Regions from separate parts of the Arthrobacter sp. 10T425 genome, predicted to be linked through region 2. Evidence: predicted binding sites of a transcription regulator. Region 2 holds the regulator's gene; each other region holds the start of a gene.

Region 1 (7,537 bases), on a different contig from region 2:
CGTCGAAAATCCCGAACGGTCAGGCTACCCGGCGTATGATTCCTATCCGGGCCTGTCGTTCCGGCATCGTCGGGGTACAAACGCTGCCGTATGCTCACGCCTTCCCCTGTCCACATCCGCGGCTTGCTCAGCGTTGGAAATCCTAAGAGATCGTGCTGGTCCTCACTACACTGAGCGCATGACACAGAAATGTATAGCCCCGGCTGAGCAAGGTTCTGAAGCAAAGTGTTATCAAAGTATTTATTCGAGCACTCAAAGGTTCAAAAACCCTTTAGATCTGTGGAGCTAAGGAGATTCGAACTCCTGACCTCTTCGATGCGAACGAAGCGCTCTACCAACTGAGCTATAGCCCCGAAGCAACGCCGGTCCTGACGGAACGGCGTTGCCGGTGTCCCTAGGCTACAAACTATCTGCGCTGTTTTCCAGCCAGCCCCGGAAAGTCTCGGTGCCGTGTCGCGCCTCCGGCACCAGGTTCAACCCCTCGCGCAGGTAGCGGCCCATCGCGCCGGGCAGTGGTAAGCGCACGAGTTGACCCTTTGCGCGAGTGGCCCGCTGCCATTCCCGGGCAAAGTCGACCATGTCTTTGGATTCGGGGCCGCCGAGGTTCAGTACCCGGTGCCGCGGGCCCGCGGCTGGAACGGACGCCGGCTCAAGGGCGGTCTCCAGCAGAACCGCGGCTGCGTCGGCCGGCGATACCGGCTGGAACCGGGCACCTCTGACCACGGGGATGATCCGCAGCTTTGAGCCGGCGTCGAACATCATCGCGAGCAACGAGTGGAACTGGGTGGCCCGGACCACCACGGTCTCGAGTCCGGACAGCTCGTAGGCGTGTTCTTTGGCAGCTTTCGACCGGTAGAAGGAGGAGTTGCTGCGATCGCAGTTCACGATGGACAGCATGACGGCTCTGGCCGTTCCCGCGTCCTGTGCAGCGGCCAGAAGCCGCGCACCGCCGTCGGCGAAGTTCTTGCGCGCCTTCCCGGCGCGCCCTTCCAGGCAATCGATCACGACGTCGGCGCCGGCCAGGGCGGCCGCTATCCCCTCTCCCGTCGTGACGTCCCCGCGGAAGTATTCCGCGCCCGGGATGTTACCGGCGGCGCCGGCCCCCGGCGGGTTGCGGCTGAGGACGGCCACGGCGTGCCCGGCGTCGACGGCCAGGCGCACCACTACTCGGCCCACTTGCCCGGTTCCACCGGCAACGCAGATCCTTGTCATGACCCGAGGCTACCGCAGCGAAGCCCACCGGCGACGCTGCGGGGACATGAAAAACCCCGGGCCGCCATCGCTGGCTGCCCGGGGTAATCTCCGGAAGGACGGGTCGGATCAGGCGCGGCGCCGCTGGAGGACATCATCCAGGTTGCTCAAGGCGCTCTGGGCCTTGCTGAGCTGCTTAGTCTCAGAATCGTCGGCGGTCTGCGGATCGGACGCCGCCGGTCGCGCCGAGGCCTGCTTGAGAGACGGTTTCCCTACGGCCTTCGGCGCCTCGGGAAGGTCAAGGGGCATTGGGGCTGCACGTTCGGCCTTCGGGGCTTCGACGTAGGTGGGCTTGGGAACCTCGACGGGCTCCCAGCTCGTGCCCTCCGCTACTGCACCCGCGTCGGCTGCCATGGCCGCCGAGGCATCCCCAGAGGCGACGGCTTCAGCGAGGGCGGCCTGGCGGAGTTCCAGTGCGGTCAGCGGCTTCGGCGCGGGCTCGGGCGTGTCGCGGCCCGCTTCGGCGTCGAAGAGCGGGCTTTCCGGCCGGGCAGCGGGACGTCCGTCGGGAAGGGAGGGGGTCTGTTCGGGCACCGACGGCCGCGCAGGGGTGCGTTCCGGGCTGCCCATGGCTGCACGGAATGCAGCGTTCATCTTCCGCCGGCGATCGCGGACGGCAAGACGACGAAGCAGCGCCACTGCGGCGAAGGCGCCCAGGAGGGCGGTCACCGGCAGCCAGCCTGAACCGATGCCGAAAAGCCGAAGGGCTCCGGACACCACTGCCGTGAGGAGAGCCAGGAGCCCGGCTACCGCCAGCACCAGCCGCGCCCAACGAATCCGGAATGCCGGGGAGCCCGACGCAGCAATCGGATTCACCCGAGGGGTCGCCGCTTTGCCCGCCCCAGTCCCAGGTGTGCCGCCGGCCGGGTCTGCGCGCTGTGTGCTGATCATGGGTTTCTCCTGCTGCGCCGCCATTTTCATAACCTTCCCCGCATGTGGATCTGCTGGTTCCATGTCAATGACATCCGCCAGGAAGTCGCCTGCAGGCTGCAGCTGGTGGCGTCCGTTCCGGAGAACGTAAGGCGCCACCCACACGATCCAGAGCGCAACAGCAATGACAAGGATCACAGAGCTGCTAAGAGGGAAGTCCACACTCAAAACCGTATGAGGTATATGGGGTGCTGCCCCGCATTGTCAGGGGTGTGTCGCGCGCGCAGCGGCGACTGGCCGGCGTCGGGGCGTCGTGGCTGGTCAGGCGGCTCTCATGGGCCTCAGGACTGGCGGGTTCTCAGCCACCGCGCGAGGAGGCCTTCCGGCACTTCCTCAGCCGTGAGCGCGAACGTCCGGTGGTCTGCCCATTCACCGTTGATGTGCAGGAACCTGGGCCGGAATCCCTCATCACGAAACCCGAGTTTTTCCACCACGCGCAGGCTCGGCGCGTTCTCCGGCCTGATGTTGATCTCCATGCGGTGCAGGCCAAGGGCGCCGAAGCAATAGTCGGTCGCCATGGCCACGGCGGTCGGGGCGATCCCCCGGCCGGCCCGTTCCTTGTCGACCCAATAGCCAAGCGTCGCCATCATGGCCGACCCCCAGACAATCGAGGACACCGTCAGCTGCCCCACGATCACCGGCGCCTGATGGTCTGGTGTCCATTCCGCGATGACGAACGGCAGGGCCGTGGCCTGCGCGGCCTGGGCCTTGAGCGAGCGCACCATCTGCCGGTAGTCCGGCAGGCCGCCGCCGGGGACCGGGTTCGATGCCTCCCAGGGGGCCAGCCACTCGCAGTTGCGGGACCTGAGCGCTGTCCACTCCTTGCGGTCCCGGTACCGGATCGGGCGCAACACGATTTCGCCGCTCTCCAAGGTCACCGGCCAGGTGAAGCTGCCCCCCACGGGAGTTATTTGGCGAGGCTGGGGGCCAGGCTGGACGCGAAGCCGGGCAGCCATTCGCGCAGGCCCGGGCCGAGGTCCTCACTGTCGCAGGCGAGCTGGACACAGGCCTTGAGGTAGCTGAGCTTGTCGCCGGTGTCGTAGCGGCGGCCGCGGAAGATGACGCCGTACACGCCGTAGCCCTCGCCGGTGCCGGCCGAGAGTTCCTGCAGGGCGTCCGTGAGCTGGATTTCCCCGCCGCGGCCGGGCGCGGTGCGCTCCAGCACTTCAAAGACGGCCGGGTGCAACACGTAGCGGCCAATCACGGCCAGGTTGGACGGGGCGTCCGCGACATCGGGCTTCTCCACGAGCTGGTTGATGCGGACGTAGTCCTCACCGCCGATTGCCTCGACGTCCGCGCAGCCGTAGGCACTGATCTGGGACGGGTCCACCTCGATCAGAGCGACCACTGACCCGCCGGTCTTGGCCTGGACCTCGATCATGGTGCTGAGGAGCTCATCGCGGGCGTCAATGAGGTCATCTCCAAGGAGGACGGCGAACGGCTCATGCCCGACGTGCTGCTTGGCCCGGAGGACGGCGTGGCCGAGGCCCATGGGATCGCCCTGGCGGACGTAGTGGATGTCACCGAGGTTGCTGGCGGCCTGGATGGATTCGAGCTTCGCAGTGTCACCCTTCGCCTCCAGGGTGGACTCCAGCGCGGGGACGCGGTCGAAGTGGTCCTCCAACGCCCGCTTGTTGCGGCCAGTGATCATCAGGATGTCGTTCAGGCCGACATTCACGGCCTCCTCGACGACGTACTGGATGGCCGGCTTGTCAACGACAGGCAGCATTTCCTTGGGCATGGCCTTTGTGGCCGGGAGAAACCTGGTACCAAGGCCCGCGGCGGGGATAACGGCCTTGCGGACGGAAGCGATGGGTGTATTCACACGACTAATCTAACGGAGGGACCAATCATTGCGTAATCATTATGCGAACCGCCTGCCGGGCCCCCCGGTGCAGCGCGGCCGCAAAAGGCAGAGGACGGGCCAAGATGGCGTCAAAAGAGGAAATTCGCTCCAGCCACAGGGCGGCGCGTTCCGCACTCCCGCTGGCCGCACAGGACACCGCCGCGGCGGGCATCGCCAGCCACGGGCTCGCTTGGGCCTCCGGGCTTGGCCGCGGCCGCCAGGGCACCTTCGCGGCGTACCTCGGGGTGGGTGCCGAACCGCCCACATTGCCACTGCTGACTGCCCTGGTCGAGGCCGGGCACCGGGTGCTGCTGCCCGTTTGCGAACCCGACATCGAGCTCAGCTGGGTGTACTGGACTCCCCAGTCCGGGTTTGTCCGCAGCCGGTACGCGCCCATCCAGGAGCCTGTCGGAGAGCGCCACGGAACCGAAGTCATGCGGGACGCCACCGCAATCTTCCTGCCGGCCACCGCGGTGGATTTCTCGGGCAACCGAATCGGGCAAGGCGGCGGCTACTACGACAAGTTCCTTGCCGCCCTGGCTGCCATGTCCTCCGCATCCGACGGGGCGGACGCCGGGGCGGCCGACCCTGCGGCCGACGCTGTCGCGTTGCCGACTGCCGCCGTCGTCTATGACACGGAGGTGCTGCCCGCAGGCAGCATCCCCGCGGAGTCGTTCGACCGGAAAGTCGACACGGCGCTGACCCCGGGCGGGATCGTCCGGCTCGGCCGATCCCGGCCCGCCTGATCCGGGACCCCGCCAAGGTGATAGAATTGGCACTCAGGCCCTGCGACTGCTAAGGACGGAACAGGTCGATAGACATATCGGCGGTGATCCGGACTCCGCAGTACGGGACCTGCTCGATTGCCCCTGAGGAGGATTTCCAGTGCCCACGTATGCATACGCCTGCAAGGACTGCAGCCACGCCTTCGAGATCGTGCAGTCGTTCAGCGACAACTCCTTGACGTCCTGCCCCGAGTGCCAGGGCACGCTGCGCAAGAAGTTCAACAGCGTCGGCGTAGTGTTCAAGGGCTCCGGCTTCTACCGGACCGATTCGCGCGACGCCAAGGGCAGCACGGTTTCCCCGGCTCCTGCAGCTCCCGCGGCCAGCCCCGCGCCCGCCGCAGCGGCCAGCTAAGGTACCTGCCGGATTGGCGCCGGCCGCCGGCTGGGCTCCGGCCGGCTGATTCTGGGCACTGCCTGAATCCCTGTCCGCTGTTGCCGTTGCCGCTGTTGCCGTTGTCCACATAGGACGTTCCGCGGCTGCCGCCGCTCTGCGCGGATCCGTAGCGTGGCGGCATGGAACTTTTCCTCACCGCGGTTTCCCCGCCTTCGTTCAAGACGGCTGCCCCGGCGGCGCCTGTGCCGTCTTCCACGCCTTTGTTCAGGCCTTTCCGCGCCGCAATGCCTGAAGCTGGCCCCGGCCGCTGGTCCCGTACCGGTATCCGTCCAACGAGCCTTCCTGCCGCCACGTTTTCCGCCGCAGGCCTTCCGTTCCGGAGCCGGATCGGTCCCGTGAAACCCCGCCGGCGTCCGCCCCGCGGCCGTCCGTCGTGGCGCCGCCTGCGCGGCTGGCTGAATCGGAACCGGCGGCTTATCGCGGCCCTCCTGTTCTGCATCCCCGCCGGACTGACAGTTCAGCAACTGGCTCCAGCGCCCACTGACACTGTCGCAGCCTTCGCCGCCGCGGCCGATCTGCCCGCTGGAAAGTCCCTGGAACCCGGCGATCTCAGTAGGATCAGCGTGCCACCCGGCCTTATTCCTGCGGGCAGCCCCGGCAGCGAGACCGCGTTCGAGGGAAAACAGCTGGCCGCACCGTTGCGCCAGGGCCAGCTCCTCACCGACGCCCAGATCCTGGGACCGGGCCTGCTCGCCGGAAGCCCGCGAGGCTCTGCGGCCGTGCCGCTGAGGATGGCAGATCCGGCCTCCATCCAGCTGGTCTCCCCCGGGCAGCTCGTCAACGTGGTGCTCACTGCCGGCAACGGCATGGAACAACCCGGCGAAAGCCAAATCCTGGCCGAAGCCGTACCAGTGCTCTGGACGTCGACGCAGGGCGGCAAAGCCGGCTCCTGGCCCGCCACTGCGGAGACTGACGGGCTGGTGGTGGTGGCAGCGACGGCCGACCAGGCCCGCAGGCTGGCGGGCGCGTCTACCCAGGGCAAATTGTTTTTCGTGCTTGTGGCGTCACCGCCGGGCTAGCCGTCCAGCCAGCAGGGCGTTTCCGCCGGGCCAGTGGCCCGGGCCGTAGGCTCCGACGCGGGCCGCGCCCGCAGGCTCTGGGCTGCGGGCGCGGCCCGTCAGCCCCAGTGCGGCGGCTTCTGTTCCTGGAGCCAGGCGTCGTGATCGTAATTATCAGGCTGGTCACCCCAGCGCCGGGGGTCGTCTTCCGCCGCCTTGTTCGGCAGCACACCCTCCGGAACGGTGGCCTGTGCGTCCGAACGGCGCGACGTCTCCTTCGCGGCCTCCTGGTCCGGCCCGTCGCCGGTCGATTCCCCGGTCGATTCGCCGGCCTTCGACCCTGCGGTGTCGGCCGCGGCCCCCGTCGACTCACCGGTCTTCGGCCCCGCGGTGTCGGCCGCGGCGCCCGCCGCGCCGGCTTCGCGGGCGCCGGTGGCGCCGGCGTCGTTCGTGTTGCCGGCGTCGTTCGTGTTGCCGGTCTTGCCGGTGTTGCCAGTGATGCCGTCTGCACTCATGCCGCCGGCCTCCTTACTGCCTGTATTGCCTGTCATTGCTGATGCTGGTGCCTGCCGGCGGAATTCTTGGCCGGCAGTTTCATGGCCGCGGAACACCTGTCCCGAGGGTTCGGCCGCCACGTGGTACTCGGCGGCCCGCGCCTCGTCGATCGCCAGGTGTTCGATGCCGTCGTCGAAGAACCCGTGCGATGTCCGCAGCCGGCTGGACACGGCGGGCTTCTCCAACCCGAGGTAGCCGCCAATCCGGTCGGCGCAGGCCGAGGGGTCGGTGAAGACCTCTATGGTCCACAGGGGCATGTACCGCCAGCCAAGCCGCTCCAGGAGCTGCGGCCGGAGCCTGCTCCGTTCGCGGACGCTCATTCGCCGGTAGTGGCTGGTACCGTCCGACTCGATCGCCACCGGACGGGGAATCTCCGCATCGTCCTGGCCGATCGTGGTCATCGGATCGGCGGCCGCCACCATGTTCAGGACGCCGTCGTACTGGTGCCACACACGTGCCCCGCGGGCCCGGAGCCGGTCACCCAGGTCGGCCACGAGCGGATCGGCGCCGAGCGCCTGCTCGCTGGCCGCGGCCCGGGAGGCGGGGCTGCCAAGATCCGTGTTGCCCGCGATCTCACGGTCCAGGAGCTCGTAGAAGTCCACGGCGCCGTGGCTGAGGCGGCTGACATCAAGGTCTTCGGGCCGGAAGCAGCTGAGCACGTGCAGGGACCGGCGGGCACGCGTCATCGCCAGGGCGAATTTTGCTCGGCCACCTTCGGCGGAAAGCGGCCCGAGGCTGTGGAGGGTGCGCCCATGCGGGGTACGGCCATAGCCCGGGG
Region 2 (7,537 bases):
AGAAGTAACGGTGCAGGTAATGACTGTTGCTGCAGTATCGGCAGGCCGGGCCCGTGCCTAGCGTTCTTCCCCTCGGCGACCCGGCGCCGGCGGACGGGCTGCTGCCCGCCCAGGCGGGCGAGGGCGCCGATCAGCGAGCATTCGGGCTGTACGTGCACATCCCGTTCTGCGCGGTCCGCTGCGGGTACTGCGACTTCAACACCTACACCGCCACCGAGCTGGGCGGCGGGGCCTCCCAGGACGCCTACGCCGCCACCGCGATCGCGGAAGTGGAGTTCGCCGCCGCGGCCCTGAAGGGCAGCGGCCTGCCCGGCCGCCCCCTCAGCACGGTCTTCTTCGGCGGCGGCACCCCCACCCTGCTGCCGGCGGAGGACCTGGCGCGCATACTCAGCGCCGCGATCGACGCCTGGGGACTGCAGCCCGGCGCCGAGGCGACCACCGAGGCGAACCCCGATTCCGTCACGCCCGCATCCCTGCAGCTGCTGGCCGACGCCGGGTTCACCCGCGTTTCGTTCGGCATGCAGTCGGCTGTGCCGCACGTCCTGAAGGTCCTGGACCGCACCCACACGCCCAGCCGGGTGCCCGAGGCGGTGCAGTGGGCGCGTAATGCCGGGCTCTCGGTCAGCCTCGACCTCATTTACGGGACGCCGGGGGAGTCTTTGGCGGACTGGCGCTACTCGCTCGAGACCGCACTGTCCTACGCCCCCGACCACATCAGCGCCTATGCCCTGATCGTTGAAGACGGCACCAAGCTTGCCGCGCAGATCCGCCGTGGCGAAGTGTCGGAAATCGACGACGACGACCACGCCGCCAAATACGAACTCGCCGACGAACTGATTTCCGCCGCCGGGCTCAACTGGTACGAGGTCAGCAACTGGTCCCGCACCCCCGAACAGGCCTGCCGGCACAACCTCGCTTACTGGCGTGGGGACGACTGGTGGGGCATCGGGCCGGGGGCGCACTCGCACGTGGGCGGCGTCCGCTGGTGGAACGTCAAGCACCCCACCGCCTACGCCAACCGCCTCGGCGCCGGCGCCTCACCCGCCGCCGGACGCGAAACGCTGGACTCTGAAACCCGCAACGTGGAACGGGTCATGCTCGAGGCCCGGCTCAATTCCGGGCTCGACATCCCAAGCCTCGGCGGCCTGGGGGACACCGGCAGGCACGCTGTGGCGGGGCTGATCGCGGACGGCCTCGTGGACCCCGCGGCGGCTTTCAAAGGCCGGCTCATTCTCACCCTTAAGGGCCGGCTGCTGGCCGACGCCGTCGTCCGCAGGATCCTGCCGGACTAGTCTGGCCGGCAAAACTTCCACGACTTGGTTGCCCGCATCAGCGGCCACAACACCCTGCCACACAAAAGAGAGCCGGCCGCTGCCCCTGACGGGCGGCGGCCGGCTCTCGTGCTTGGGTCCGGGCCGGCTATTTGATCCAGCGCAGGTTGAACTCGTAGCGGTGCGGCTGGCCGCGGTTGACGTGGATGCCTGCCGCCACCGAGAAGCACGTCACGGCGATCCAGATCACCGTGGCGAGCACGGCGAAGAGGTTGCCCACCACCGGGATGAAGACCAGCAGATTGGCCAGTACCGCGGCCAGGGTCGGCGGCAAGGTGAAATTGAGGGCTTCCTTGGATTCCTGTGCCGTGAACGGGCCGCGGTCCTTGAAGATGAGGTAGATCAGCAGCGACGGCACGCAGCCCAGGATGCCGCCGAAGTGCGCGAGCGTGGCCCACTGGCGGTCCTCGCTGGCCGTCAGCGGCAGCGCGTTTGCCGGAACGCCATGGTACGGGGGCTGGCCATGGCCAGCCTGATTGCCCGTGTGTTCGCGTGCGTTATCTGCCACGGTGTAGCCCTTCGGATTGCGGTGATGCGTTGCTGCCTGGGTTGTGCCTGAAATAGCCGGGACCGCACTGGAAGCGCGGCCGCCGTTTCAAGAATACTTGCTCGGGCAAGGAAATGGAGATCAGGGGCGGCCGCCGCGGCGGACTAGGGCACGGTGAGGAAGTCAATGACCTCTTCCACGCGGCCAAGCAGCGACGCCTCCAGATCAGCGTAGCTGCGGACAGCCCCCAGGAGTTTCTGCCAGCCGAGGCCGATGTCCTCCTTCGTGGAGTGGGGCCACCCGAAAGCCATCAGGATCCCGGTCTTCCAGTCCGTGCCGCGGGGGATCACGGGCCACTGCTCGATCCCCAGGACCGAGGGCCGGATGGCCTGCCACACGTCCACGTAGGGGTGCCCCACAATCAGGACGTTGCCTGCGGCGCCCGGTGAGGCCATGACGGCGTCGGCGATCCGCGACTCCTTGGAGTCGGCCACCAGGTGGTCTACGAGCACGCCGAGGCGCCGGCCGGGGCCCGGGCCGAAGTCCGCCACGGCGGACGCGAGGTCGTCAATGCCGTGCAGGGGCTCGACGACGATGCCCTCCACCCGGAGGTCATCGCCCCAGACCTTCTCCACCAGCTCGGCGTCGTGCTTTCCTTCCACCCAGATGCGGCTGGCCTTGGCCACCTGTGCGCGCTGCCCGGCCACCCGCACCGAGCCCGACGCCGTGCGGCCGGCACCGGCGGCCGGTGCCGTCCTTTTCGGGGCCGGCGGCATCAGGCGGATGGGCTGGCCGTCCAAGAGGAAGCCGAAGCCGAGGCGGAAGGACCGCGACTTGCCCCGCCGGTCCTCCAGCGCCACCACGTGCATGCCGCCGGACTTCTCCACGCGGGTTACGGCGCCCACCCAGCCGGACTGGACCTCCTCGAGGACCATCCCGCGTTCCACCGGGACTTCCGGCAACTGGGTCTTGGCGGGGGCGGACAGGTCCTGGGGTCCCCAGTTCTGGTACGACATCTCTTCACGCTTACTTTGCACTCGGAATGTACGGCGGTCGGTGGAACTCTCCGGGGGCCGGAACCGGACCGCGACGGCGCGGCAACGGCAGCATCTGCCACGGTCTCGGCGCCGGCGTGACGGGAATCGCGTTCCCGCGGGCCACGCCTGGAGCGAATCCAATGCTAACAACGCGGCGACTCATATTAGACTGGTTAGCACTTAGGCATGTCGAGTGCTAACCCTTGTCCTGTGGCGGGCCGTCCGTGCACCACTGGTGGACCCGGACCGGACGCGGGGGTGGCACCGGCTGCGGGACAGTCGATTGGAGGTGGAGCGTGAGCGAACCGCGCAAACTCGAAGTGCTGCGCGCCATCGTGGAGGACTACGTCCATTCGCGTGAGCCCGTTGGTTCCAAAGCGCTCGTTGAACGGCACCATCTCGGCGTCTCGAGCGCCACGATCCGAAATGACATGGCGGCGCTGGAAGACGAGGGCCTGATCACGGCACCGCACACGAGTGCAGGCCGGATCCCCACTGACAAGGGCTACCGGTTGTTCGTCGACCAGATCTCAGCGGTGAAGCCGTTGTCCCAGGCCGAGCGCCGGGCCATCCAGGCGCTGCTGGAAGGATCCGAGGACCTCGACGACATCCTTGACCGGACCGTGAGGCTCCTCTCGCACCTGACCAACCAGGTCGCCGTCGTGCAGTATCCGCTGCTCAGCCGCGCCCGGGTGCGGCACATTGAGTTCGTGCTGCTGGCGCCCAGGAAAGTGCTGGCTGTTCTGATCGCTGACACGGGCAAGGTGGAGCAGCGCGTGATCGACGTCGGGCAGGACATTCCCGACGACGCGCTGTCGGAATTGCGGAGCAGTTTTCTGGCCAGCCTCTCCGGTACGCCGCTGAGCCTGATGCCGCAGTTGCTGCCCGCCGTCGTTGCCGGTGGCCCGCCCGCGCGGCGCGGAGCAGCCCAGGCGCTGGCCCGCGGCCTTGAGGCCCTGGCCACGAGCAGCCGTGAAGAGCGCATGGTCATGGCCGGCACCGCCAACCTGGCCCGCTCCAATGTGGACTTCCCGCTCAGCATCGGCCCCGTGCTGGAGGCCCTCGAGGAACAGGTGGTCATGCTCCGCCTGCTCAGCGAAATGGCCGAAGACCCGCGCGGCGTGACCGTCAGCATCGGCCGGGAAAACCCCTACGACGGTCTCGCCGAGGCCTCGGTCGTGGCCACCGCCTACGGGCCGGACGCCACGGCCAAGGTCGGAGTGCTTGGGCCCACCCGGATGGACTATCCCACCACCATGGCCGCCGTCCGAGCGGTGGCCCGCTACCTTTCGAGGATCCTGGGGCCCTGACAGGCCCGGGACCGAATACGACTTCTTGCCCCACAGGCAGTGCCCCACAGGCAGTACCCCACAGGCAGTACAACAAGGAAGAGATACACACTTTGAGCAGCCACTACGACGTTCTTGGAGTCTCCCGCGACGCATCGGGGGAGGAGATCAAGAAGGCCTACCGGAAACTGGCCCGGACCCTGCACCCGGACGTGAACCCCGGGGAGGACGCCTCGGACAGGTTCAAGGCCGTCACGCACGCCTACGAGGTCCTCTCCGATCCGCAGAAGCGCCGGGTCTATGACACCACCGGCAACGAGAACGGCACCGACAACGGGTTCGGCGGCGGCAGCTACTCGGGCCAGGGCTTCGCCTTCCAGGACATCTTCGAGACCTTCTTCGGCGCCGGTGGCGGCCAGGGCGGCCCGGCATCACGGGTCCGCCGCGGCCAGGACGCGCTGATCAGCGTCCGGATCGACCTCCGCGATGCGGTGTTCGGCGTGAACAAAAAGCTCGAGGTCGACACGGCCGTCATCTGCCCCACCTGCGAGGGGTCCTGCTGCCGGGAGGGCACCCACCCGGTCCGCTGCGACATCTGTGGCGGCAGCGGTCAGGTCCAGCGCGCCGTGCGGTCCATCCTGGGCCAGGTCATGACGTCCGCCCCCTGCGGGTCTTGCGAGGGCTTCGGCACCGTCATCAAGGACCCGTGCAACGAATGCAGCGGCCAGGGCCGGATCCGCAGCCGCCGCTCGCTGACCGTCAAGGTCCCGGCCGGCGTGGCCACCGGCACCCGCATCCAGCTGTCCGGCCAGGGCGAGGCCGGCCCTGCCGGCGGCCCCGCCGGGGACCTGTACGTGGAGATCAGGGTCAACAACGACGCCACTTACGTGCGCGAGGGCGATGACCTGCACGCGAGCCTCAACATTCCCATGACGGCGGCCGCCCTCGGCACCGAAATATCCCTCGACACCTTCGACGGACAGCAGGAGATCGACGTCAAGGCCGGCACCCAGTCCGGCGAGATCATCACCCTTCGCGGTCTTGGCGTCACGCACCTGCGCGGCCACGGCCGCGGCGATCTGAAGGTGCACCTGCAGGTGGAAACACCGGTCAAGCTCGATCACGTCCAGGAGGAACTTCTCCGCCAGCTGGCCAAGCACCGTGGCGAGCACCTCACGGAAGGAAAGCTTGCGGCCAGCGGCGGCGTCTTCGCCAAACTGCGGGACCGGCTCGGTAACCTGTAGCGGTGAGTAACCCGGTCTTCTTCACCGCCCCAGGCACCCTGGACCAGCAGGTCCCCGGCTCGGCCTTCGTCCTCGAGGGAACCGAGGCCCGCCACGCCGTCACCGTCAAACGGATCGGCGTCGGCGAAGCGGTCGACATCGCGGACGGCGCAGGCAAGCGCCTGACCGGCACCGTGACAGCCGTCGCTGCCGGGGAGCTGAGCGTCGAATGCGTGGACCTGGCTGAGGAACCACGGCCAGGAACACGGCTGGTCCTGGTCCAGGCCCTGGCGAAGGGCGACCGCGATGAACTGGCGGCCGAGACCGCGACCGAGTTGGGCATCGACGCCGTCATTCCCTGGCAGGCCGAGCGGTCCATTGTGCGGTGGAAGGCTGAGCGGGCCGCGAAGGCGCATGCCAAGTGGCAGTCGGTGGTGACGGCAGCCGCCAAACAGGCGCGCCGGGCATGGATTCCCGAGGTCCGGGCCGCCGTCGACGGCGCCGGGTTGCAGGCGGCCGTAACGGCGGCAGACCTCGCCGTCATCCTGCACGAAGACGCCGTGCGCCCGCTGCGGCAGGTACTCGAGGCCTGGCTGGAAAGTGTTGGGCCCGGCGATGTGGTGGCAGATGATGCCGGATCCCGTGAGGTCCTGCTGATCGTGGGTCCGGAAGGCGGCATCAGCCCGCGGGAGGTGACCCGGCTTTGCGACGCCGGCGCAGTTACGGCCCTTTTGGGGCACCATGTGCTGCGTTCGTCCACGGCCGGGCCCGCCGCGACTGTGCTGGCCAGTGACATCCTCGGCCGCTGGTGACCTGCGGCAGCCGCCGCCGCAGGTGACGTGATGCCTTGTTGAGGTGACGGCTACTTGACCGTGAACCCGCGGGTGTCCTGGAATACTTCCTTGGCGCTGTCGGATGCGTCCACCTGGGACACCCGGACCTCGTAATTGCCCGGGCCGAGGTTCACGGACAAGGTGAACAGCCCGGGCCGGGCTGCATCGGCGGAGGCGGTGGCGCTGCCGTTGAGATACGCGGTCTTGGCGTTGTCGCCGTCGCCGCCGACCTTGAGGATCGCCCAGCGGAGCTTCCCGCCCTGGACGGTGCTGCGGCCGCTGATCTTGACCGAACCGTCGGCCACGGACGTGCCCTCCTGCGGATCAATGATCCACACTGGTGCCACCATCCCGGCGCTGCGGGAGGTCGGCTCGCCCAGGCGGACATGGTTGAAGGCGACGTAGTCGGTGTGACCGTCCACCAGCACAACCACCTGGACCTGCTGTCCGGCATCGATGAGGCCGGCGCTGGCCGCGGCAGCTGTCGCCGTGTAGACGAGCTGCTGGATGGCGCGCTCGGCCATGGCCGCATCCACGTTGCTGTTGAAGGCATCAGCGGAGACATCCACCGTGATGACGTTCTTGCCGGAAATCGACGTCGCCAGCTTCTTCGGATTTTGCCAGGGCGTGAAAAAATCCGGGTCCAGTGGCTTCTGCGACATCATGACCCGCAGGGCGCGGGTGACGGGATTGTCCTGATCCGGAACGTCGCGGAACTCGCGGTAGAGAAACGCGTTGTCATTGCCACGGCCGATCCAATACACCGGAGCCTTGTTCGACGTCTGGGCAGTCTCCAGCGGTGCGCTCGTGGTGGGGGCGCCCGACGCCGGGGCGGGAATGAGCTCTGATGGGCTGCTGGAATTCGTGATGCCGCTCTGCGGCGTCGCCACGCAGCCGGACAGGACGAGCACGGCAGGCAGCGCCAACGCCAGCGCGACGCGGCGGACGCGCCCCGCCGATGGCTGCTGAACTCCACGCTTCCTGATGCCGCTGTCCCTTCGTCGTACGCCCCGCGTTCCGCGGTGATGATCCGTTTGTAGCCGTCGTCGGCCGTCGACGGCCGCCCCATCCCTCACCGGCCGGAGACCGGCCCGGCGATCCCGGGACAGCCGGATTCCAGCATGGCACACGGGCGCGGCGCGGCAGCCGGGTTTGGGCCCTGGCGTCGGAACTGCAACGGGAACGATATGAGGCCGATACAAAGTTGATACCTAATGGCGTCCGCTTGTGGTTCCTGGCACTGACATGGTCCGGCCGCGTCTCCATGCCTGCCGTGCCAGCAGCCCGATGGTGAACTGGCACGGCAGGCACTATCCTGCGATGAGTTCCTTGACGGG
Region 3 (7,537 bases), on a different contig from region 2:
TCCGGTCGATGTATGTATTGACCATCGAGGAATCGGAGATTCTCATGGGCGCCGGCGGCATGCTCAACGCCGGGGCCATCGTGCTCGGTGTCGCTGCCGGCATCGTGCTCGGCGACACCTTGGCGCGGCCCCTGACGCGGAGCCTGGCGAGCAACGAACGGCGCAGGGCACGCCGCCGCTAGACCTTGCGAGGAATGCCCGTCCGGCTCCCCTAAGGCGCCGGGTTTCCCCACTTTTGCCGGGACGCGACGGCGTGTCAGCCCGCCGCGCCGGCGTGTCCCGGCGTCGTGGTGGCAAAGGTGGGGAAACTCCGCAGCGCCAAATCTCGCGCCGCCTAGTCTTGCGCCGTTAGATCTTGCCTCGCTAGATCTTGCCGATGGGGAGCTTCTTCTCCGCCTGGAAGTCGTCCTCCACCCGGCCCTTGGCCCAGTAGCCCGAGAGGGACACCTGGGCCCGCTCCAGCCCGCGCTGCACGTAGAACACGTCCCGGAGGCCCTTCATGTAGCCCCGCTCGCCGTGGGCAAAGACCTGCACCCGGCCCTCGGGCCACTCGGCGTCGCGCACCGCCGTGACCAGCAGTTCGCTCTCACCGGCGGGTGCGCCGCCGCGCAGCAGCCAGCGCAGTTCGACGCCGGCCGGCCCGGCGATGGCCTGGACGTCGGCGTCGCTGTCCACTTCGAGCAGGGCGAGGCCGCGGGCATCCTCCGGCAGGGATTCGATCGCCGCGCCGATGGCCGGCAACGCTGATTCATCGCCGGCAAACAGGTACCAGTCCGCGGCCGGATCAGGGTTGTACCCGCCGCCGGGGCCGGTGAAAGTCAGGCGATCGCCGGGCTGGGCCGAGGCCGCCCAGGGGCCGGCGAGCCCCTCGTCGCCGTGGATTACAAAGTCAATGGCCAGTTCCTGCGCCTCCGGGTCCACCCAGCGGACCGTGTAGGTCCGGGTATGCGGCCACTGACTGCGCGGCATGGTTTCCCGGATGGCCCACAAATCCAGCGGATCCGGGTATTCGACGCCGGGTTGCGGAAAGACGATCTTGACGTACCGGTCCACATAGTCGTTGTTGACGAACCCGGCGAAGCCCGGGCCCCCGGCGATGATCCGGACCATATGCGGGGAGAGCTGCTCCCTGCGCAGGACCATCAGATCGGTCTGGGGGCGCGAATTCCGGGTGGCGGTGGTGGCTGCGGGGACGGATGTCATGCAGCTAAGCCTATCCAAGAACCCCCGGCGGGAGCTTTGCGCGGGGGCCTGTTACGGCAACGGCGGAAGCTCCCAGTCGACCGTCCCGTTGCCTTGTTGCAGCAGCAGGGCGTTGGCCCGGCTGAACGGCCGGGACCCGAAGAAACCGCGCGAGGCCGATAGCGGGCTGGGGTGGGCGCTGGCGATCACGGCTGCGGACCCCAGCAGCGGCCGCACGGACTCGGCATCCTTCCCCCACAGGATCGCCACCAGGGGGGCATGGCCCGCACCGGATACGGACGAGCGGCCGGCGACTGCCCGGATGGCCGCCGCCGTCACGGCCTCCCAGCCCTTGTTCCGGTGCGAGCCCGCCGCGCCGGCACGGACGCTGAGCACCCTGTTGAGCAGCAGTACGCCTTGGTCCGCCCAGTGGCTGAGGTCCCCGTGGACGCGCGGGGGGAAGCCGAGATCGGCCTGAAGTTCCTTGTAGATGTTTGCCAGGCTGCGGGGGATCGGCCGGGTGGCGCCGTCCACGGCGAAGGACAACCCCACGGCGTGCCCCGGCGTCGGATATGGGTCCTGGCCCACCACCAGCACGCGGACGCCGGCCAGGGGCTGCCGGAAAGCCCGCAGCAGGTTTGCCGGCGAGGGCAGTACGCCGTGCCCGGCGGCCACTTCGCCCGCGACAAAGGCGAGGGCTTCGCGCAACTCCGCCTCCACCGGCGCCAGCGGCTCCGCCCAGTCAGGAGCAACCAGCGCGTCCAGCGGCCGGCGCGCCAGGTCCTCGAAACTGAGGGCGTCCGCGGCTGCGGGCTCCAGCTCGAACAGCGCGTCGGGTTCACTGGCGGGGTCAAACTCGGCATCAAACACAGCACCCATTCTTCCCCAGCTGCGGCCCGTTTCTGCGCCCGCCCGAATGACAACCCTGTCATTCGGCCGTAGCATTGGGACTGACTTTTTAACGGATACCAGCCAGGTTTTTCGGAATCAACCAGGAGTGTGTCGTGGCCGAAACAGCGCAAGAGCACGTGCTCGCGGGGGATTCTGCCGGATTCCCAACCGCCGGCGCGGGCCCGGACGGGGTGTCCGCGGAGTCTGCGCTGAGCGCCCGCGACCAGCAGATGCTGGCCTTGGAGCGGCAATGGTGGAAGTACGCCGGGGCCAAGGAACAGGCCATCCGCGAGCTGTTCGATCTGTCCGCCACGCACTACTACCAGATCCTCAATGCCCTCATCGATACCGAGGATGCGCTGGCCCACGATCCCATGCTGGTCAAGAGATTGCGTAGACTACGTACATCACGCCAACGTGCCCGCACTGCCCGTCGTCTGGGAACAGATTCGTAAAGTCGCGTCACGAGCAGCCGGATGCGCACGTCCTGTTGCGTCCGTTCCGGCCTCGGGCACCCCGTATGAAATCAGCAAGGACGTCGTTTTACCATGACCAAATACGCTCGGGATGAATTTGATCGGGTCCCGGAGACCTCTACCCGGCAGGGAGTCCACCGGGCCGTCGCGGCATCGCGGCGGCGGAGCCTGGCGCCGATCCTGGCGGCTGGCTGCGTAGCCCTGGCCATCGGCCTGGTGGCCTTCCTGATCCTGCCGAAGCTCGGCTTCTCCGCAGGCCAGGCCGCGGCCGTGACGGCCGGTGGCAGCGCGTCCGCATCTGCCAGCAGCAGCCCGTCCGCCACGAGCACCATGAGCCCCAGTCCCACGCCGACGAGCCCGGAGCCGGCCGGCACGGACGCCGCCGCCGCGCCGGCGGCTTCGCCGTCAGCTACGCCGAGCGCCACAGCCGCCGCCGTCGACAAGACGCAGCCGGTGACGATCTACAACGCGACCACCACCGCCGGCCTCGCCACCCGCGTCGGCGGCACCGTCACCTCCGACGGCTGGGTCCTGGGCGAGACAGGCAACTGGGGCGGTGTCCCGCAACAGACGTCGGTGATCTTCTACAGCGGCGTCGAGCAGAAGGACAATGCGGAGGCACTCGGAGCCCTCCTCGGCGTCGACACCCTCGTGGACTCTGCCGAGTTCAACATGCCCCTTGTCGTCGTTCTCGGCCCCGGCTACCAGTAGCCAATCCGGTTACGCCTCAATAACTATTAGGCGGCGGCCCTGCCCGCCGCCGGCGTTCCTGGGGGACGCTGTGGGTACAGTATCTGCGGATTTCTCTTCGCAGTCCGCGGCGCACATCGAGGTGGGCCGCACGCAAGCTAGCTGAAAGTGTGGACACCATGGCACTGGGAACCGTCAAATGGTTCAACGCCGAAAAGGGCTACGGCTTCATCGCCGTGGACGGTTCCGAGAACGACGTCTTCGTGCACTGGTCAGCGATCGTCGGGGAAGGCTACCGCGCCCTGGACGAGGGCCAGCGGGTGGAACTGGAAGTCGGCGAGGGCGAAAAGGGCCCGCAGGCCGAAAGCGTCCGGCCCGCCTAGTGGTACTGGCTGCCGTCACGAACGCCCCAAGGAACGCGGCCGGGCGCCGCGGAGGACATTTGCCGCTGGGCCGCGCCCTGGCGGCGGGCACAGTAGCGGCCCTGGCCCTGACGGGCTGCCTGGGCCCCGCGGGCAGTGCCCGCGTGGCCAGCGCCGACGCCAGCGGTGACGGCATCCTGCGCATCGGCCTGATCCTGGACAACACGGGCAAGCAGAACTTCCTCAACGCCTCCGAGCTCGCGGCGGCCAAACTTGCCGTCAAGGAGATCAACGCTGCCGGCGGGCACAAAGGCAAACCGGTGGAGCTGCTGCCGGAAACCATCAGCACGGACACCGCCGCCCAGGCGAAAGCGCTGGTTGCCGCCAAGGCCGACGTCGTGATCGGCCCGACCGATTCCAGCCGTGCCCCGGCCGCCATCGACGTGCTCGCCAACGCCAAGGTAGCCGTGATCTCCCCGGCCAACACCGCCGCCGCGCTCAGCAACTACAAGAGCGGCGGCTACTATTTCCGCACCTCGGCCGCCGACATCGCCCAGGCATCCGTCCTCGCCAAACTGGTCAAAGACGGCGGCGCCAGGACCCTGGCGGTCCTGCATGAGGAAGGCGACTACGGCAAAGACGTCGCCGCCGCCGTCGGCGGCGCGGCGAAACAGTCCGGACTGGAGGTCGTGGCGGACTCGGAGTTCACCCCCGGCCAGGCTCAGCAGGCTGTCGCCGCCGCTAAGGCCGCCAACCCCGACGCCGTCATCCTGGTCTCGCGCGACGGCGCACAGGGCGCCATCGCCGAGCTGAACAACGCCGGCCTCGCCGGCAAGAAGCTGGTCCTCAGTGACGGAGCAGTCAGCAAGTACGGCTCTGGCCTGGGCGCCCGGGCGCTCGAGGGTGCACGCGGGATCCTGCCCGGCGTGTTTCCCTCCGCCGCCTTTCAGGCGGACCTCGTGGCCGTTGATCCCGGGCTGAAGGACATGGTGTTCGCCGCCGAGACGTACGACGCCGTCGTCCTGGCCGCCGTCGCCGCCGCCGCCGCAGAGGACGACGCCGGCACTTCCATCGCGGCGTCCCTCGTCGCGGTCTCCGGCGGAACCCCGGCAGCAGGCGGAACCGGGGCCGGCGGCAGCCAGCCGCCCAGCGAGTCATGCACGAGCTACAAAGACTGCGTCGGCGTCCTCCGGGCAGGCCAGCGGCCGGACTACGACGGCCAGTCCGGACGGATCAACTTTGATGCCCACGGCGACATCACCGAAGCGAACTACATGGTTTCGACCTACGGCGAGGACAACCTGCCCACGGTGGACGGCACAGAAGCCGCGAGCAGCAGCGGCGGCTGATCGCTCGTAGCGTATTGTGCCCGCGTGGTGGCCGGTTCCGGCCTGCCACTGCTTGCACTCTCCCCGGGGGAGTGCTAATTATTGATTTAGCACTCCAGCGCACTGACTGCTAACACGACGCCCGGTCCGCCCGGCCGCGAAGTGGGGCAGCCGGTCCAGGAGCTAAAGAAACACCTTGCTGGGGTGAGATCCCGGACCCGGCGGCATACAGAGGCCGCGGGGTTGGGATCGTCCGTCGCGGGCACCACAGCGAAGGTTCATTCTTAACGACTGTCCCGAAAGGACTACTGCCGTTATGGCCAAGATCATTGCATTTGATGAAGAGGCACGCCGCGGTCTTGAGCGGGGCCTGAACATCCTCGCCGACGCCGTCAAGGTCACCCTCGGCCCGCGGGGACGCAACGTCGTCCTCGAAAAGAAGTGGGGCGCCCCCACGATCACCAACGATGGTGTTTCCATCGCCAAGGAGATCGAGCTGGACGATCCCTACGAAAAGATCGGCGCCGAGCTGGTCAAGGAAGTTGCCAAGAAGACGGATGACGTCGCAGGCGACGGCACCACCACGGCAACCGTGCTGGCACAGGCCCTGGTCAAGGAAGGCCTGCGCAACGTAGCGGCCGGCGCTGACCCGCTGTCCCTCAAGCGCGGCATCGAGAAGGCTGTTGACGCGGTCACCGTCGAGCTCCTGGCCTCCGCCAAGGAAATCGAGACCAAGGAAGAGATCGCCGCCACCGCGTCCATCTCCGCCGGCGACAACGAGATCGGCGCCCTGATCGCCGAAGCCCTCGACAAGGTCGGCAAGGAAGGCGTCATCACCGTCGAGGAGTCGAACACGTTCGGCCTCGAGCTGGAGCTGACCGAAGGCATGCGCTTCGACAAGGGCTACATCTCCGCCTACTTCGTCACCGACGCTGAGCGCCAGGAAACGGTCCTTGAGGATCCGTACATCCTGATCGTCAACTCCAAGATCTCCAACGTCAAGGAACTGGTTGCTGTCCTGGAAAAGGTCATGCAGTCCAACAAGCCGCTGCTGATCATTGCCGAAGACATCGAGGGCGAGGCCCTGGCCACCCTGATCGTCAACAAGATCCGCGGCACCTTCAAGTCCGTCGCCGTCAAGGCTCCGGGCTTCGGCGACCGCCGCAAGGCGCAGCTGGCCGACATCGCCATCCTCACCGGTGGCCAGGTCATCTCCGAGGAAGTCGGCCTCAAGCTTGAGACCGCCGGACTCGAACTCCTTGGCAAGGCCCGCAAGGTTGTTGTCACCAAGGACGAGACCACGATCGTCGAGGGTGCAGGCGACGCCGACCAGATCGCCGGCCGCGTGTCCCAGATCCGCGCCGAGATCGAGAACTCCGATTCCGACTACGACCGCGAGAAGCTGCAGGAGCGCCTGGCCAAGCTGGCCGGCGGCGTTGCAGTCATCAAGGCCGGCGCCGCAACCGAGGTCGAGCTCAAGGAACGCAAGCACCGCATTGAGGACGCCGTCCGCAACGCCAAGGCTGCTGTCGAAGAGGGCATCGTCGCCGGCGGTGGCGTTGCCCTGATCCAGGCCGGCGCCAAGGCATTCGCGAACCTGCAGCTCTCCGGTGACGAAGCAACCGGCGCGAACATCGTCCGCGTTGCCATCGACGCCCCGCTGAAGCAGATCGCCTTCAACGCCGGCCTCGAGCCCGGCGTCGTCGTGGACAAGGTCCGCGGCCTGCCCGCAGGCCACGGCCTCAACGCCGCCACCGGCGAGTACGTCGACCTGCTGGCCGCCGGCATCAACGACCCGGTCAAGGTAACCCGCTCTGCCCTGCAGAACGCGGCTTCCATCGCCGGCCTCTTCCTCACCACCGAGGCCGTTGTAGCCGACAAGCCCGAGAAGGGTGGCGCCCCGATGGGCGGCGGCGACGACATGGGCGGCATGGGCGGCATGGGCGGTTTCTAACCACCCGCGCCAGCCATCACCGGCTGTTCGACGACGGCGGTCCCACCTTCGGGTGGGGCCGCCGTCGCCGGTTAAGCGCTGCCCCTGTCCAAGGGAGCGTCGGTGGGCGTCGGCGGGTTCTGGCAGGATAGGTCAGTGACGATTACAGCAGCGGCCGACGGTTCGGCCTTAGGAAATCCTGGCCCGGCCGGCTGGGCCTGGTACGTGAATGACGACTGCTGGCGGGCCGGGGGGTGGCCCCACGGCACGAACAACCAGGGCGAACTGATGGCGGTGCTGGACCTGTTCCGGGCAACGGCGCACATGCCCAGGGAAGACCTGCTGATCCTCTGCGACAGCCAGTACGTCATCAACGCCGTGACCAAGTGGATGCCCGGCTGGAAACGCAAGGGCTGGCGCAAAGCCGACGGCAAGCCGGTGCTGAACGTGGACCTCCTCAAGGACATCGACCAGGCGCTCGTGGGCCGCAAGTACACCTTCGAGTGGGTGCGGGGCCACGCGGGGCACGAGCTCAACGAGGCGGCCGACGTCCGCGCCCGGGCAGCGGCCACGGCGTACCAGCAGGGCGTGGCCGTCCGGCAGGGTCCCGGGTTCGGCACCCCGGAGGGCGAACCGCCAGCGGGCGAACCGCCAGCGGGCAAAACACAGCAGGAC

What was found. The regulator HrcA, encoded in region 2, represses chaperone genes, less so after heat shock. The targets are predictions, from matches to a motif close to TTNGCACTCGNNNNNNNCGAGTGCNAA.
Region 1: the regulator HrcA is predicted to act here: its motif matches at 4,800-4,826, upstream of AC1DDH_RS15105 (FmdB family zinc ribbon protein).
Region 3: the regulator HrcA is predicted to act here: its motif matches at 5,037-5,063, upstream of groL (chaperonin GroEL).

Annotation. Positions count from the first base shown of each region.
Region 1 covers NZ_JBFTGZ010000013.1:24,980-32,516, reverse strand. Annotated here, with positions in the region: tRNA gene AC1DDH_RS15135 (tRNA-Ala) at 281-353, opposite strand; gene AC1DDH_RS15130 (SDR family oxidoreductase) at 400-1,212, opposite strand; gene AC1DDH_RS15125 (hypothetical protein) at 1,321-2,319, opposite strand; gene AC1DDH_RS15120 (GNAT family N-acetyltransferase) at 2,463-3,083, opposite strand; gene galU (UTP--glucose-1-phosphate uridylyltransferase GalU) at 3,089-4,006, opposite strand; gene AC1DDH_RS15110 (5-formyltetrahydrofolate cyclo-ligase) at 4,111-4,773, shown strand; gene AC1DDH_RS15105 (FmdB family zinc ribbon protein) at 4,913-5,164, shown strand; gene AC1DDH_RS15100 (RcpC/CpaB family pilus assembly protein) at 5,326-6,225, shown strand; gene AC1DDH_RS15095 (AAA family ATPase) at 6,324-7,537, opposite strand, start outside.
Region 2 covers NZ_JBFTGZ010000001.1:329,446-336,982, forward strand. Annotated here, with positions in the region: gene lepA (translation elongation factor 4) at 1-8, shown strand, start outside; gene hemW (radical SAM family heme chaperone HemW) at 54-1,292, shown strand; gene AC1DDH_RS01555 (DUF4870 domain-containing protein) at 1,420-1,839, opposite strand; gene AC1DDH_RS01560 (DUF3097 domain-containing protein) at 1,983-2,834, opposite strand; gene hrcA (heat-inducible transcriptional repressor HrcA) at 3,152-4,165, shown strand; gene dnaJ (molecular chaperone DnaJ) at 4,258-5,388, shown strand; gene AC1DDH_RS01575 (16S rRNA (uracil(1498)-N(3))-methyltransferase) at 5,391-6,179, shown strand; gene AC1DDH_RS01580 (GerMN domain-containing protein) at 6,230-7,111, opposite strand; gene srmL (PheS-related mystery ligase SrmL) at 7,511-7,537, opposite strand, start outside.
Region 3 covers NZ_JBFTGZ010000006.1:88,777-96,313, forward strand. Annotated here, with positions in the region: gene AC1DDH_RS09195 (threonine/serine exporter family protein) at 1-182, shown strand, start outside; gene AC1DDH_RS09200 (siderophore-interacting protein) at 364-1,203, opposite strand; gene AC1DDH_RS09205 (uracil-DNA glycosylase) at 1,255-2,061, opposite strand; gene AC1DDH_RS09210 (DUF3263 domain-containing protein) at 2,265-2,528, shown strand; gene AC1DDH_RS09215 (LytR C-terminal domain-containing protein) at 2,622-3,260, shown strand; gene AC1DDH_RS09220 (cold-shock protein) at 3,419-3,622, shown strand; gene AC1DDH_RS09225 (ABC transporter substrate-binding protein) at 3,682-4,950, shown strand; gene groL (chaperonin GroEL) at 5,246-6,883, shown strand; gene AC1DDH_RS09235 (RNase H family protein) at 7,019-7,537, shown strand, end outside.